DNA from 3 places in the Tuberibacillus sp. Marseille-P3662 genome. Region 1 is predicted to be linked to each of the others. Evidence: riboswitches for the same ligand, from Rfam matches in the RefSeq annotation. Region 1 holds a riboswitch; each other region holds the start of a gene.
What was found. A riboswitch is a leader RNA that binds a small molecule or an ion and turns the genes downstream of it on or off. The one in region 1 is predicted to bind lysine.
Positions count from the first base shown of each region.

Region 1 (4,501 bases):
ATATTGCATGTGGTATATCGGGGGCGATTCAACATCTCGCAGGGATGTCTAATTCCAAAATTATTGTTGCTATAAATAAGGATCCAGAGGCGAACATCTTTAACGTCGCTGATTACGGTATTGTTGGTGATCTGTTCGAAGTGGTTCCGTTGTTGACCCAATATTTCAAAGAAGTCCTCCAAGAAGCTTAATCTTAGTGTAAGTTGAGTTGATAGCATAACCTATAAGATGATGATATACTTCTTAACGAATTAGATATTGCTTTTTTAAAGGAGGCAAATTCATGGCAATTGTTACTGTCGATGATCAAAACTTCGCTGAAGCAACTTCAAGTGATGTCGTTCTAGCTGATTTTTGGGCACCGTGGTGTGGACCTTGTAAGATGGTTGCACCAGTATTGGAAGAAATCAGTGAGGAAATGGGCGATAAGGTTAAAATTGCTAAATTGAACGTTGATGAAAACCAAGAAACGGCGAGTCAATACGGTGTTATGAGCATTCCAACGCTCATCTTGTTTAAAGACGGTGAAGTCGCTGATAAAGTTGTTGGTTTCCAGCCAAAAGAAAAATTAGTTGAACTTATCGAGAACCATCAATAATCTATTGTTTGAAAAGCTTGGGACCTTAGGGTTTCAAGCTTTTTTTGGTGAATAGCGTCAATATTTCTCGGGAAATGCTGAAATTGTTAAAGACTCGTTCTTTATATGTTATGATTTATAACGATAAGCTTAAAAAGAAGGAAATGAACGTCCATGAATCCAATCAAAGCAAAATTATCACTGCTTCCTAATAAGCCGGGTTGTTATCTCATGAAGGATCGCTTTGAACAAGTGATTTATGTAGGCAAAGCCATGAAATTAAACAATCGTGTTCGTTCCTACTTTACGGGTAGCCATGATACAAAAACGCAGAGGCTCGTTAGTGACATCGTTGACTTTGAATACATTGTGACGTCATCAAATATTGAAGCTCTTATACTCGAAATGAATTTAATTAAAGAACACGAGCCGAAATATAATGTTCTCTTAAAGGATGACAAAAGTTATCCATATATAAAATTGACTAATGAACGTCATCCACGGTTAATCATCACTCGAAACGTTAAAAAAAATAGCGGTCGTTACTTTGGCCCTTATCCTAATGTGACCGCGGCGCAGCAAACGAAGAAACTTTTGGATCGGTTATATCCGTTGCGTAAGTGCCGGACGCTGCCTGATCGTGTATGTTTGTATTACCATATTGGGCAATGTATGGCTCCTTGTGTGTTTGATGTTCCTAAAGAAACGTACGAGGATATGACTCAAGATATCATTCGGTTCTTAAATGGAGGCCATCAAGATATAAAAAAAGATTTATATAAGAAGATGGAAGATGCTTCTACGAACTTGAATTTTGAGCGAGCTAAAGAGCTCCGAGATCAAATTCAACATATAGAGACCGTGATGGAAAAGCAAAAAATGATGTTTAAAGATTATCAGGATCGTGATGTTTTCAGTTATGCTTATGACAAAGGTTGGATGTGTGTTCAAGTCTTTTTTGTTCGTCAGGGTAAGTTAATTGAAAGAGATGTGTCGACTTTCCCGTTTTACCAAACGCCTGAGGAAGACCTAATGACTTTTATCGGACAGTTTTATATGCATCAGAATCATCTTAAACCGAAAGAAATTCTTGTACCAGCCAATATTGATGCAGCTGGGCTGGAACAAATGTTAGAAGTCAGAGTCCACCAGCCGCAAAAAGGCCGCAAAAAAGAACTCGTCGATTTGGCTGAGCAAAATGCCAAAATTGCTTTGGATGAAAAATTCGCCTTGATTGAAAAAGAACAAGAACGGACAATCCACGCGGTAGAACAATTAGGAGATTATTTAAATATTCCTGCACCTAGAAGGATTGAAACCTTCGATAATTCTAATATTCAAGGTGTTAACCCAGTCTCCGCCATGGTCGTCTTTGAGGATGGTAAGCCGAATAAGAAACTTTATAGAAAATATAAAATTAAGACCGTGGAAGGTCCCGATGATTATGCGACAATGAAAGAAGTCATCAGACGGCGCTATTCAAGGTTGCTTAAAGAGAATGCCGCACTACCTGACATGATTTTAGTGGATGGTGGTAAAGGGCAATTGTCGGCAGCTCAAGATGTTTTAAAGAATGAACTTGGTCTTACAATATTGGTGTGCGGTTTGGTCAAGGATGACAAGCACAAAACGTCTGATCTTCTATTAGGGGATCCGCCTGAAATAGTTAAACTTCCTAGAAACGGGCAGGCTTTTTATTTATTACAACGGATTCAAGATGAAGTCCACAGGTTTGCTATTTCTTTTCACCGTCAAATCAGAGATCAAAGTATGTCAAAGTCCATTCTTGATGATGTCCCGGGAATCGGTCCTAAGCGAAAACAGACGTTATTAAAAACATTTGGCTCTGTTAAAAAAATGAAGGAAGCATCACTTCAGGAATTAATCCATGCGGGATTGCCAAAAAATACGGCTGAAGGTTTACAGAAATATTTTTCAGAAAATGATTAGTAGCCTTGTGTCAGAGATGGTCTTTTGTTATAATTCTCATAATTTAATAGTTGATATCAACAAAGGTAGAGGCGCAAACTTCATCAGTAGCTGTTTTAGGAAACCCAAGTTCCGATGACCAGCAGTGAAAGGGTTGTTTGCCGAAGCCGATGACGTGCTCGGATCACTCATCTAAGCTGGCCTTGTGCTAAAGAAGTACAGGGCTGTCACACATAGTGTGGAGAACTATCTTTCCTGTCTGTTATGGAAACAGTCATAACAACGGTGAAGATAATTCTTCACCGTTGTTTTATTAGGATGACGATTCTAGATTGACTTATCATTAACAAAGTGAAAAGAGGTTTTGGCATGTCGACGACAGTCATGAAATTTGGGGGCACTTCGGTGGGGAGCGTGGATAAGATCAGACACGTTGCTCAGCGGATTGTCCAGCTTATCGAAGCGGGAGACCGCGTAGTAACCGTTGTGTCAGCGATGGGGAAAACAACGGACAATCTTGTGGAAATGGCTGACCAAATCACACAACAACCTGATAAGCGTGAAATGGATATGTTGCTATCGACGGGTGAGCAACAAACGATCGCCTTATTATCAATGTGTTTACGAGATATGGGCTATTCTGCAATTTCATTAACAGGTTGGCAAGCAGGGATCACGACTGAAGCGATGCATGGAAATGCACGCATTGAAGATATACGAGCGGATGCCATTGAACATCACCTTGATGAAGGTAAAGTTGTTATTGTTGCTGGATTCCAAGGGATGACAAGTGACGGGCAAATTACGACATTGGGTAGAGGGGGATCAGATACGACGGCCGTTGCGGTTGCAGCCGCCATTCAAGCGGATCGTTGTGATATTTGCACCGATGTGCCGGGCGTCTTTACAACAGATCCTAGGTATGTTGATCAAGCTACGAAATTAGATGAAATCACTTACGATGAAATGCTAGAGCTGGCTAATTTAGGTGCCGGCGTTTTGCATCCGAGGTCAGTTGAAAATGCCAAAACATTTCAGGTCCCTTTGATGGTGCGCTCAAGTTTTAGCGAGGAAGAGGGAACAATGATTAAGGAGAGGATCATGATGGAAAAGGCACCAAGTGTTCGCGGTTTGGCGTTTCAAAAAGATGTTACCAAATTGACGATTATAGGTTTACCAGCTGGTTACACTGCGTTATCTGAAGTCTTTACGACGTTGGCCAATCAAGGGATTGATGTGGATATTATTATTCAAAATGCAGGTGACGAAGCTAAAGGAGCCCTATCATTTACTATCAATACAGAAGAATTGGAAATCGCGTTTGCTGCTCTTGAAAACAAGGTTGATGCCATCCAGTATCAAAAAATAGATGTAGAATCCGGACTTGTTAAAGTTTCTATTGTGGGATCAGGCATGGTTTCAAATCCTGGTGTGGCTGCGCAAATGTTTAGTGCATTGTCTGAAAATCAGGTTCCCGTGAAAATGGTCAGTACGTCCGATATTAAGATATCTACGGTTGTTGATGCACAATATCTACAAGAATCCTTGAATATTTTGCATGAGACATTCCAATTATCTGAAAATACAGCAGAGGCCGTCATAAAATAAGAGCGGATTATGAATCATCCGCTCTACTTAATTACGGTATCCTTGGAATCCCATTTGATTTGTAATAAAACCTTGGGAATCTTCCCTTTGTTAAAATCGTAATGGCATTCAGTTATACATTGCTTATGTTCTTGAAACTGTTGAGCTAAAAAACCCGCTTCAAGGGCAAAACTTACATTGTTATAGAATTCTATCCGTTTTTGTATAAGTTCGGAAGCCAATTCATAGGTGGCCTCGTTTTTGTTTTGTTTTTGTAGAACCAAAGTCCCGAAAGCCAGATCGCTAAACAACGAAGGGAGTTCTTCAATTGATTTCACTGGGTGTCGGCTGGCAAGTTTTCGTCCGGCCCAGTATAGAATTTCATTAGTATCATTTCCGAGTAAATCA
Region 1 covers NZ_FXBS01000006.1:406,263-410,763, forward strand. The annotation lists gene B9Y89_RS10480 (electron transfer flavoprotein subunit alpha/FixB family protein) at 1-191, shown strand, start outside; gene trxA (thioredoxin) at 284-598, shown strand; gene uvrC (excinuclease ABC subunit UvrC) at 752-2,527, shown strand; lysine riboswitch at 2,586-2,763, shown strand; gene B9Y89_RS10495 (aspartate kinase) at 2,876-4,114, shown strand; gene B9Y89_RS10500 (DUF2507 domain-containing protein) at 4,138-4,501, opposite strand, start outside.

Region 2 (4,501 bases), 1.0 Mb from region 1:
CGCGATTCCCTTTGCAGCACGAGATCCATTTCGTGTGATTCCAAGTATTGTCGTTGGTTCGATGGTTGCCGGGGCAATGGCCATGGTCGGTAATGTGACTGATAGTGTGCCACATGGCGGTCCAATTGTCGCCGTATTTCAGGCTGTTGACCACGTGTTAATGTTCTTTGTCGCCATCATTGTCGGTGTAATCATTACAGCACTACTAGCCAACATCCTTAAGAAAAATGTTGAACAAGAAGTATCATAATCAGAAAGGATTGATGATTGATGAAAATCACATCACTTATGACAGAAGATATTATTAATCTCGATTTACAAGGACAATCTCAAGATGCCGTCATGGATGAAATGGTGGACATGCTTGCTGAGGCGGGTCATTTATCTCAAAAGGAAGCATTTAAGCAGGCTTTATATGATCGTGAACAAGAAAGCAGTACCGGCATCGGTTTCAGCATCGCGATTCCGCATGGCAAATCAGCGGCTGTTGAAAGCCCGCGTGTTGCCTTTGGTTTACATCAACAAGGTGTTGATTGGAACAGCATGGATGGAACTGATGCACATCTCATTTTCATGATCGCTGTTCCGTCGGAAAATGCTGGAGACGAGCATTTGAAAATTTTACAGCAGCTTTCTCGCAAACTTATGGACGGTGAATTTCGTGAATCATTGAAAAACGTGAAGTCAAAAGAAGCTGTGCTCAAGTTAGTGGAGGAAATTGGTTAATCAGGTGTTAATCCTAGGAACAATGCGCTGCCGGGATTAAAATATAATTATAAAATAAAAAAACATTGCATATGATTTAATGTTTTAATATAATACAGTTTGTCACAATCATATAATAAAGTATTGTATCAAACATCTGATAGGTTTGGGGTGCGAAAATCATCAGTACATGACGGAAGGTTGACCACCGTTGATCGTTATGGAAAGGGGATTTCGCCGAAGCTTGGGAAGCGTCGTCATCTTCTAAGCTGGAGTCGTACCTGAAAAAGTGCGGCGCTGTCACGGCTGGGGGAGTTTTGTCCCTAGGTGGAGCACTTACGTTCAGATGGGAGCAACCGATATATCAGGCAATGATAGGTGTTCTCGTCTATCATTGTCTTTTTTTATGGTTTAAAAAAGAGAGATCATGGATGATTGTGCGTTAAAATGGAGAAAAACATATGATAAAGGAGGGGACATATCATGTTTCAATTCCTGGGGGATATCGAATATGCCAATACCGTTTATTCGTTGATTCCGCCACTATTAGCAATTCTAATGGTGATTCTAACTCGTCGCGTCATTTTGTCCTTAGGTGTCGGTATTGTTGTCGGGGCGATGATGTTAAATCAATTTAATGTTCCCGGTGGTCTGGCAAAAATCTTTAATACGGTCCGTGACATTTTTGTTACTTCGAATGAATCCAATTGGCATTTTAACACTTGGAATATTTTTATTCTGCTATTTTTAGTCATATTAGGCATTATGACGGCCTTGATTTCGATGGCCGGGGGAACAAGAGCCTTTGGTGATTGGGCAATTAAACGAGTGAAGACACGGAAGGGCGCACAACTATTAACAGTGGTATTAGGTATTATCGTTTTTATTGATGATTATTTTAATTCACTCGCTGTTGGCCAAGTGAGTCGTCCCTTGACAGATCGTCACCGAATGTCTCGTGCGAAATTGGCCTATTTTCTCGATTCGACGGCTGCGCCCGTTTGTGTTATTTCCCCGGTGTCGAGTTGGGGGGCTTACATCATTGGGTTAATCGGAACTGTGCTCACGGCGCATCAGGTGACCGATTACAGTGCCTTTACTGGTTTCTTATATATCATTCCCATGAATCTATATGCGGTGCTCGCTATTTTGCTTGTGATTGCCACGGCTTGGTTGAATATTAGCTTTGGAAAGATGAGGAAATTGGAAGATAAAGCCATGACAAGTGGAGACGTGCTTGGTGATGATCGCCATGTTCCCGGACAACAATCCGACTTGCCGGAAAGCGATAAAGGAAATATAGGTGACCTCATCTGGCCCATCGTTGCCCTTGTCATCGGTACAGTCGGTGCCATGATCTATACCGGCTATCAAGTTGTTGCTGCTGCTGGTGATTCTGTGAATGTGCTTAGTATTTTCGAAAATACTGCTGTGGCCAAGTCACTTATTTATGGTGGCCTTTTTGGCCTTATTGTAACGGTCATCTTATTTTTACCAAAAGGATATTCCTTTAGAATGTTCTGGATGGGTGTTAAAAGTGGCATTCAATCAATGCTACCAGCCATTTATATTTTAATCACAGCTTGGACGATTAACACGATCATTAGCGAACTACAAACGGGTCAATATCTTGCTGGACTCGTCCATGACTTGAACCTTCCCATTGGTTTCTTGCCGGCGTTGTTATTTATTCTTTCGGCTTTCATGGCGTTCTCAACAGGGACATCATGGGGCACATTTGGTCTAATGCTGCCCATTGCAGGACAAATTGCAGCCACGATTGACGTGACTTATATGTTACCGATGCTTGCTGCTGTTCTTTCAGGTTCCGTATTAGGTGATCATTGTTCACCGATTTCTGATACGACGATTTTGTCGTCGACAGGGGCAGGCTGTAATCATATTGATCATGTCTTAACACAATTACCTTACGCGATTGTTGCTGGCATTATCAGTGTGATCGGCTATCTCGTCCTTGGTTTTACGGGAAGTGCAACGATCGGTTTCATTGTATCGATCGTCCTATTCATCGGGGTTGTCTGGTATTTGAAAGGCACTTATGGCGGGCATGAACCCGATCAAACTTAAAACGAATAAAAATCCGGTCTTTACGTTAACATGAAGGCCGGTTATTTTTTCGTCATTATTAGATCCATTCCGTCAAAATTGTTGATTGTGTTCCGAAAACTGTGATGATTAGCATTGTTTGTATTATTTTCCTAGACTTTAAGCTGGTGACTATGGTATTATTTTGTTAAAAATAGAAATAATTTTTTCACAAGGAGATTGATAGAGGTGAAATCGACAGGTATTGTACGTAAAGTGGACGAACTAGGGCGAATTGTCATTCCGAAAGAATTGCGCTCCATGTTAGACATTGACACCAAAGATCCGCTGGAGATTTTTATTGATGGGGAAAAAGTTATTTTGAAAAAATACCACCCTGCCATGGCTTGCCAGGTCACGGGCGAAGTAACCTCTGATAATTTCACCGTTGCAGATGGTAAAGTGGCATTAAGTCCTGAAGGTGCCAAACGATTAAAAGACGAAATTGAAAGTTATTTCGTCAAATAACGGTGCATCTACGTTAAATCTAAATGGTAGAGGCAAGGCAGGAATTCATTTCTTGCCTTTTTTTTGTGAACTAGCATAAAGAAACGTCCGAAGAGCATAGGGCTCTCCGGACGTTCATTATTTTTTAAAGACATGATTGCCGATAACAGTTGTTGTTGTTAATCCTTCTAGGAATTGACTATCCGCTAGGTCTGGATTGTAAAAGAATAGGGAACCCTTGCCTGATCCTCGCTTAGCAATGGCCTGATCAACAGCTTTATAATCATCGTCTGACGGGTCGGCCTGAGCTAGAGTGCCATTGGCCACGGGTGTGAATTGGTGGTCTTGGTAGATAACATCATGGATGTTGTCAGGGAACTCATTTGAGCTGACACGGTTAAGAACAACTGCCGCGACACTGACTTTTCCTTTAAAGGGTTCCCCGCGAGCTTCGGCATGAACTAATTTAGCCAATAATCGATGTTCCTCTTCTGAGATGGCATACAATTGAATGTTTTGCCCCGGATAAATAAGATTCGGGTTCTTGATTTGTGGATTTATATTAAGCAGCTTGTCCACTGATAAGTGATGATCTTGGGCAATTTCCCAAAGCGTGTCATTCCCTTTTACCGTATAGGCCATGGTTTGCATCGGGATTATTAGCAAAGTAATAGCCACAATGATTGCAAAGATTTTTTTCATCTATTATCACCTCTGGCAACAAATATTCTAATAAATATCTGATTTATTGGGGTTTTAATATTTTTGTTATTGGGTCATAGCTGAAAGTTAATCTTTTTAAAGAATTTGTAATCAGTTTGGGCTGAAAATAGAAGGGATAGGAATGTTGCTCCTAGTTATGGTAGGGTTTCACAGACTTGACCATCGCCATCATGGTCAAGTTGATGCGGATCTTTTTCAGGACCGCCTGCCGCAGTAAAAAAAGTCTGGGCATCGGCATGCGTCGCAAAATCATCACAGTTACGGTCAGGTCCGTTGAATTGATCGGCAGATGAGCTTGGTCGTTGTGACCCCTCACTGGCTTGGTCTGGCTGCTTGGAGGCGGGAACGACGTCTTCGTGAAAACCGTCATCCTGTACATAGTGATTGAAGCGCCATATGCCGCGGTTGTTATTTTTAGCTTTGGTTTCAGTACGTTGGAAACGATCGAGGTATTTCGTATTTGGTGGATAGACGTAGGCGACGCGAGCAAGACCTTTCTTAAGTAATTGCTCGTTAAGCA
Region 2 covers NZ_FXBS01000006.1:1,436,522-1,441,022, reverse strand. The annotation lists gene B9Y89_RS15910 (PTS fructose transporter subunit IIC) at 1-250, shown strand, start outside; gene B9Y89_RS19665 (PTS sugar transporter subunit IIA) at 271-726, shown strand; lysine riboswitch at 864-1,051, shown strand; gene B9Y89_RS15905 (Na+/H+ antiporter NhaC family protein) at 1,189-2,793, shown strand; gene B9Y89_RS15900 (AbrB/MazE/SpoVT family DNA-binding domain-containing protein) at 3,001-3,279, shown strand; gene B9Y89_RS15895 (cell wall hydrolase) at 3,397-3,960, opposite strand; gene B9Y89_RS15890 (thermonuclease family protein) at 4,116-4,501, opposite strand, start outside.
Region 2: linked by a shared signal. The riboswitch ahead of B9Y89_RS15905 (Na+/H+ antiporter NhaC family protein) and the one ahead of B9Y89_RS10495 (aspartate kinase) in region 1 are both predicted to bind lysine.

Region 3 (4,501 bases), 1.2 Mb from region 1:
TTGAGAAGTACCAGTAGCCATGGTATTTAACATCAACATAAATATCAAAACTTTGTTGAAGTGCAATTGTAAAAACCCAAATATGAGCAATTTGAATGGATGATAATCGTTTATTTGTTTTAAATGCAATGAAGTTAAAGACAAGTGTTGCGATGATTAATCCGATCATAATTTTACTCCTTTGTGAATACAATTCCCATTCCACAGATTACCCATACTCTCACGTGGTCTTCAAAAAAATGTAATATAAATTTTTGTTTAGGGTAAGTCCATTATCTATGGTAAAATAATCTAATTGATATTGTTTCGAAAGCGAGGGGTTTTGTGAACAAGGGATTGATTTACGGTCTGTTACTATGTTTGATGATGGTTTGGGGCTTTAACGTGATCGCCATTAAAGTTTTGGTTGATTATTTTTCACCAATAACTATACAGGCGTTTCGAATCTTAACTGCCGGAATCGTCGTTTTGGGTGTCCTTCTCGCGAAAAACGAGTTCAGAAAATTGAACAAAAAAGAAACTGGATATATTGCATTGATTGCCTTAACGGGTGTATTCGCCCATCATTCTCTTTTGGCGACTGGCCTCTCACAAACAACCGCATCTAATGGCGGGCTGATTTTAGGATTAGTACCGTTAACAACCTCTATATTTGCTATGTTGTTTCTCGGTGATCGGCTCACCCCTTTACGCTTGCTTGGTATTGTTCTGGGGTTTGTGGGCGTCGCCTTTGTCGTCCTTAATGGCAGCGGGGGAATTGGGAGTGCGTCACTAGGCGATCTATTCGTTCTTTTAGCTGTTTTGTCTCAGGCCACAAGTTTCGTTTTTATTAAGAAGGTCACACAAACACTGGACGCTCGTCTTATTACTGGCATAATGCTCGTAAGCGGATCGATCCTCCTCTTTCTCGTTGGCAGACAAATTGAGCCAGCAGGACTCGAGACGTTCGGTACAGCGCCTGGATGGATTTGGCTGATTTTTCTAGGTTCTGCTGTTCTAGCTACTGGGCTTGGTCACATGCTGTTTAATAACGCGATTCAACATCTTGGCGCTGGGGAAACAGCGATTTTCAATAATCTTGTCCCGTTCTTCTCACTCATTGGCTCCTACGTATTTTTAGGAGAAATCATTCACTTTGGTCAAATTTTTGGGTTCATTTTTATCATGGCAGGCGTCATTCTCGGAACTGGCGTTATTGAACACCGGAGACATTTTGAAGAAATCAACGCAAAGAAAATTAATCATCACTAAAAAGTAAAGGTGCCTGAAGAAAATATGGCAGGCACCTCTTGACCAGGCCAATTCCTCTTCCAACCATGTTATTCTCCACAAAAATCATTCCATTAGTTTAAAACAACTATTGCATTGCATTCAGCCTCAATGTTTGGTATATTGTAATTATAATTATATTCGCTTTACTTCAATATAAAGTTGAAGTGAGGATAGAGGTGCAAAGACCATCAGTAAGCTTCCTGAGGAGAATGAGCTCTGTTGACGGTTGCCGAAAGGGGGATTTGCCGAAGTGAGCAGATACTCATCATTCTGTTGCACTGGTTTTGCGTTGAACAAATGCAGAGCTGTCATATAGCGATTCTGGCTATATGGAGGGCTATCTCACGCATCATAACGGGAATTGACGATGATGCACCAACGGCCCTCGTTGGTGTTTTTTGTGGTTTTAAGTTATGATGAGATACCCTCTATTCATACTTACCGTCCCCCCAAGTCTGTGTGAGTAGTACCCGAATCCATGAATAGAGGTGGCAAGAATGAATTTTGGTAACGTTCTAACTGCCATGGTCACACCTTTTGACCAAGATGGCAACATCGATTACGGAAAAACTGAAAATCTGATCAACCATTTAATTGCCAATGGGACAGATGCGCTGGTTGTCGCTGGCACCACCGGCGAATCGCCAACGCTCTCGAAAGAAGAAAAACTTTCTTTATTACAGTTCGTCATGAAAACGGTGAAGAAACGTATTCCAGTGATTGCTGGTACAGGTTCTAACAACACTCAAGCTTCTATAGAGCTGACGAAGCAGGCTGAAACCATCGGGGTTGACGGCATTATGCTCGTCACACCCTATTACAACAAACCGTCTCAAGAAGGTATGTTCCAGCATTTTAAAACCGTTGCTGAAGCCACAACGCTGCCGGTGATGCTCTATAACATTCCTGGTCGGAGTGCTGTCGGCATGACCGCTGAGACAATCATCCGCCTATCGCAGATTAACAATATTGTCTCCGTTAAAGAGGCTAGCGGCGATCTTGATCAAATGACTAAGATTATTCATGAGACCGATGCCTCATTCACTCTATATAGCGGAGAGGACAGCCTGACACTTCCGACGCTTGCCATTGGCGGAGACGGTATCATCTCGGTGGCTTCACATGTTATCGGCAATGATATGCAGGAAATGGTTCGCAGCTATCTGCGTGGTGAACCGCAAAACGCGGCTGCCATCCACCAGAGCATACTGCCGATCATGAAGTCGCTATTTATGGCACCAAGTCCGGCCCCTGTTAAAGAAGCACTTAAACTTTCAGGTGTGGATGTTGGATCGGTTCGGCTGCCACTAATGCCATTAGATCAAGAAGAAAAACAATCACTTGAGCACACGTTGCATTTCGTTACCCATAACGTGGCAGGTTAACCATTATAGTGATTCTATACAGCACGATTTATAAAAAAAGCTGGCCCGTGAGCCAGCTTTTTTTGTGCATGAAATGATACGATTGTCGGTTCTAAAATGGGAACGGTCCAAAGGCATCCAAAAATTGGCTGATCAAGGACGCTTTGGATGGCGCTACAACGTAGACAGCTACACCGAGGGCATTAAATTCATCAATGCGCTCACGCAACTGCGTGAGATAAGCTCGACACACTGGTCAACCAAGATGGCGAACGAAAACCACCATTGTCATTTGTCCATGATGAGTCATCTCTTCAAGCGTGATCATAGCATCTTGTTGAGTTTCAAATTGGACTGCCATTAGACTCCCTCCCATTCACAAAACGATATTTATTGAACCTGCAGAACGATTTTTCCTGCATTCTTGTTCTGTTCCATGTATTGATGGGCTTCGTTGACCTCTTTCCAGCTCCAAACCGAATCAATCACAGGCTGCAAACGACCTTGATTAAATAGCGGCAATGCAAATTCAGAAAAGCGTCGGGTGAGATCAATCTTTTGTTCAACTGTTCTCGATCGAAGAGCGGTTCCAATCACTTGGATTCTTTTAAAAAGCAATTGACTTAAATCGACATCGCTAACTTTGGCACCGCCCATGACACCGATCAAAACCAACCTTCCGTCAACGCCAAGTGACCGGATATTTTGTTCCCAGTACGGAGCACCAATGAAATCAAGAATGAGATTAACACCTGTTCCATGGGTTGCCTCTTTCACCTTTGATTCAAACGGTCCTGCTTTATAATCAATCGCTGTTTCAGCACCAAGCGATAGACAAAAATCCCTTTTTTCATCTGTTCCTGCAGTCACAATGGATCTCGCTCCAGCTTCACGAGCCAGTTGAATAGCTGCGGTACCAACGCCGCTGGCACCAGCATGAATTAACACGCTTTGGTTTTTGCCTAAGCCGCCCAGTTGGAACATATTTAAATAAGCGGTCAAAAACACTTCTGGAATCGCCGCTGCTTCCTCAAAGGAAAGTGAATCTGGTATGGGCATCGCCATATCCGCAGGAATCGTCACATATTCGGCGTAACCGCCACCGGGCAGCAACCCAAATACCCGATCACCTTTTCTCCAACCTTGGACATTTTCACCAGTCTCTTCAATGACACCGCTCATCTCAAGGCCCAGGATCGGTGATGCTCCTTTTGGGGGTGGATAGTTCCCCTGCTTTTGCATTAGATCGGCGCGATTCAGTGCCGTTGCTTTGACTTTAACAAGCAAGTCTGAAGCCGATATTGTCGGTTGCTCGGTGTCACCTATATATAGTTGTTTGAATTCGTCTTCTACAAGAATCGCTTTCATTGCCGCTGCCTCCTACTTTAACAGTTTGGGATCAGATAAGCTGTTATTCTGAAGGTTCACTTACTTTGACCAATTGTTTTCCGAGATTTTCACCTTTAAATAACCCTAGAAAAGCCTGCGGAACATTATCAAAACCTTCAACAATCGTTTCTTCGTATTTGATTCTACCTTCAGATAACCATTTACCGAGATCCTGTGTGCCTTCTTTAAAACGATCAGCATAATCTTGAACCACGAATCCTTTGATCATGGCATGGCTTTTAATAAGTTTCGGTTGGATTCTGGGTCCTAAATCATCGTCTGTCTTGTTATATGATGAAATCGCACCACATACGGGAATACGCGCAAAGTCATTCAATCTATTCATAACCGCATCAGATATTGGACCGCCGACATTATCAAAATAAACATCAACACCATTCGGACATGCTTCATCAAGCGCCTGCTCCATGTTGTCAGTTGTTTTATAATTGATCGTCGCATCAAATCCGAGTTCT
Region 3 covers NZ_FXBS01000006.1:1,601,887-1,606,387, forward strand. The annotation lists gene B9Y89_RS16645 (hypothetical protein) at 1-169, opposite strand, end outside; gene B9Y89_RS16650 (DMT family transporter) at 325-1,251, shown strand; lysine riboswitch at 1,436-1,620, shown strand; gene dapA (4-hydroxy-tetrahydrodipicolinate synthase) at 1,770-2,657, shown strand; gene B9Y89_RS16665 (NAD(P)H-quinone oxidoreductase) at 3,027-4,004, opposite strand; gene B9Y89_RS16670 (NADP-dependent oxidoreductase) at 4,048-4,501, opposite strand, start outside.
Region 3: linked by a shared signal. The riboswitch ahead of dapA (4-hydroxy-tetrahydrodipicolinate synthase) and the one ahead of B9Y89_RS10495 (aspartate kinase) in region 1 are both predicted to bind lysine.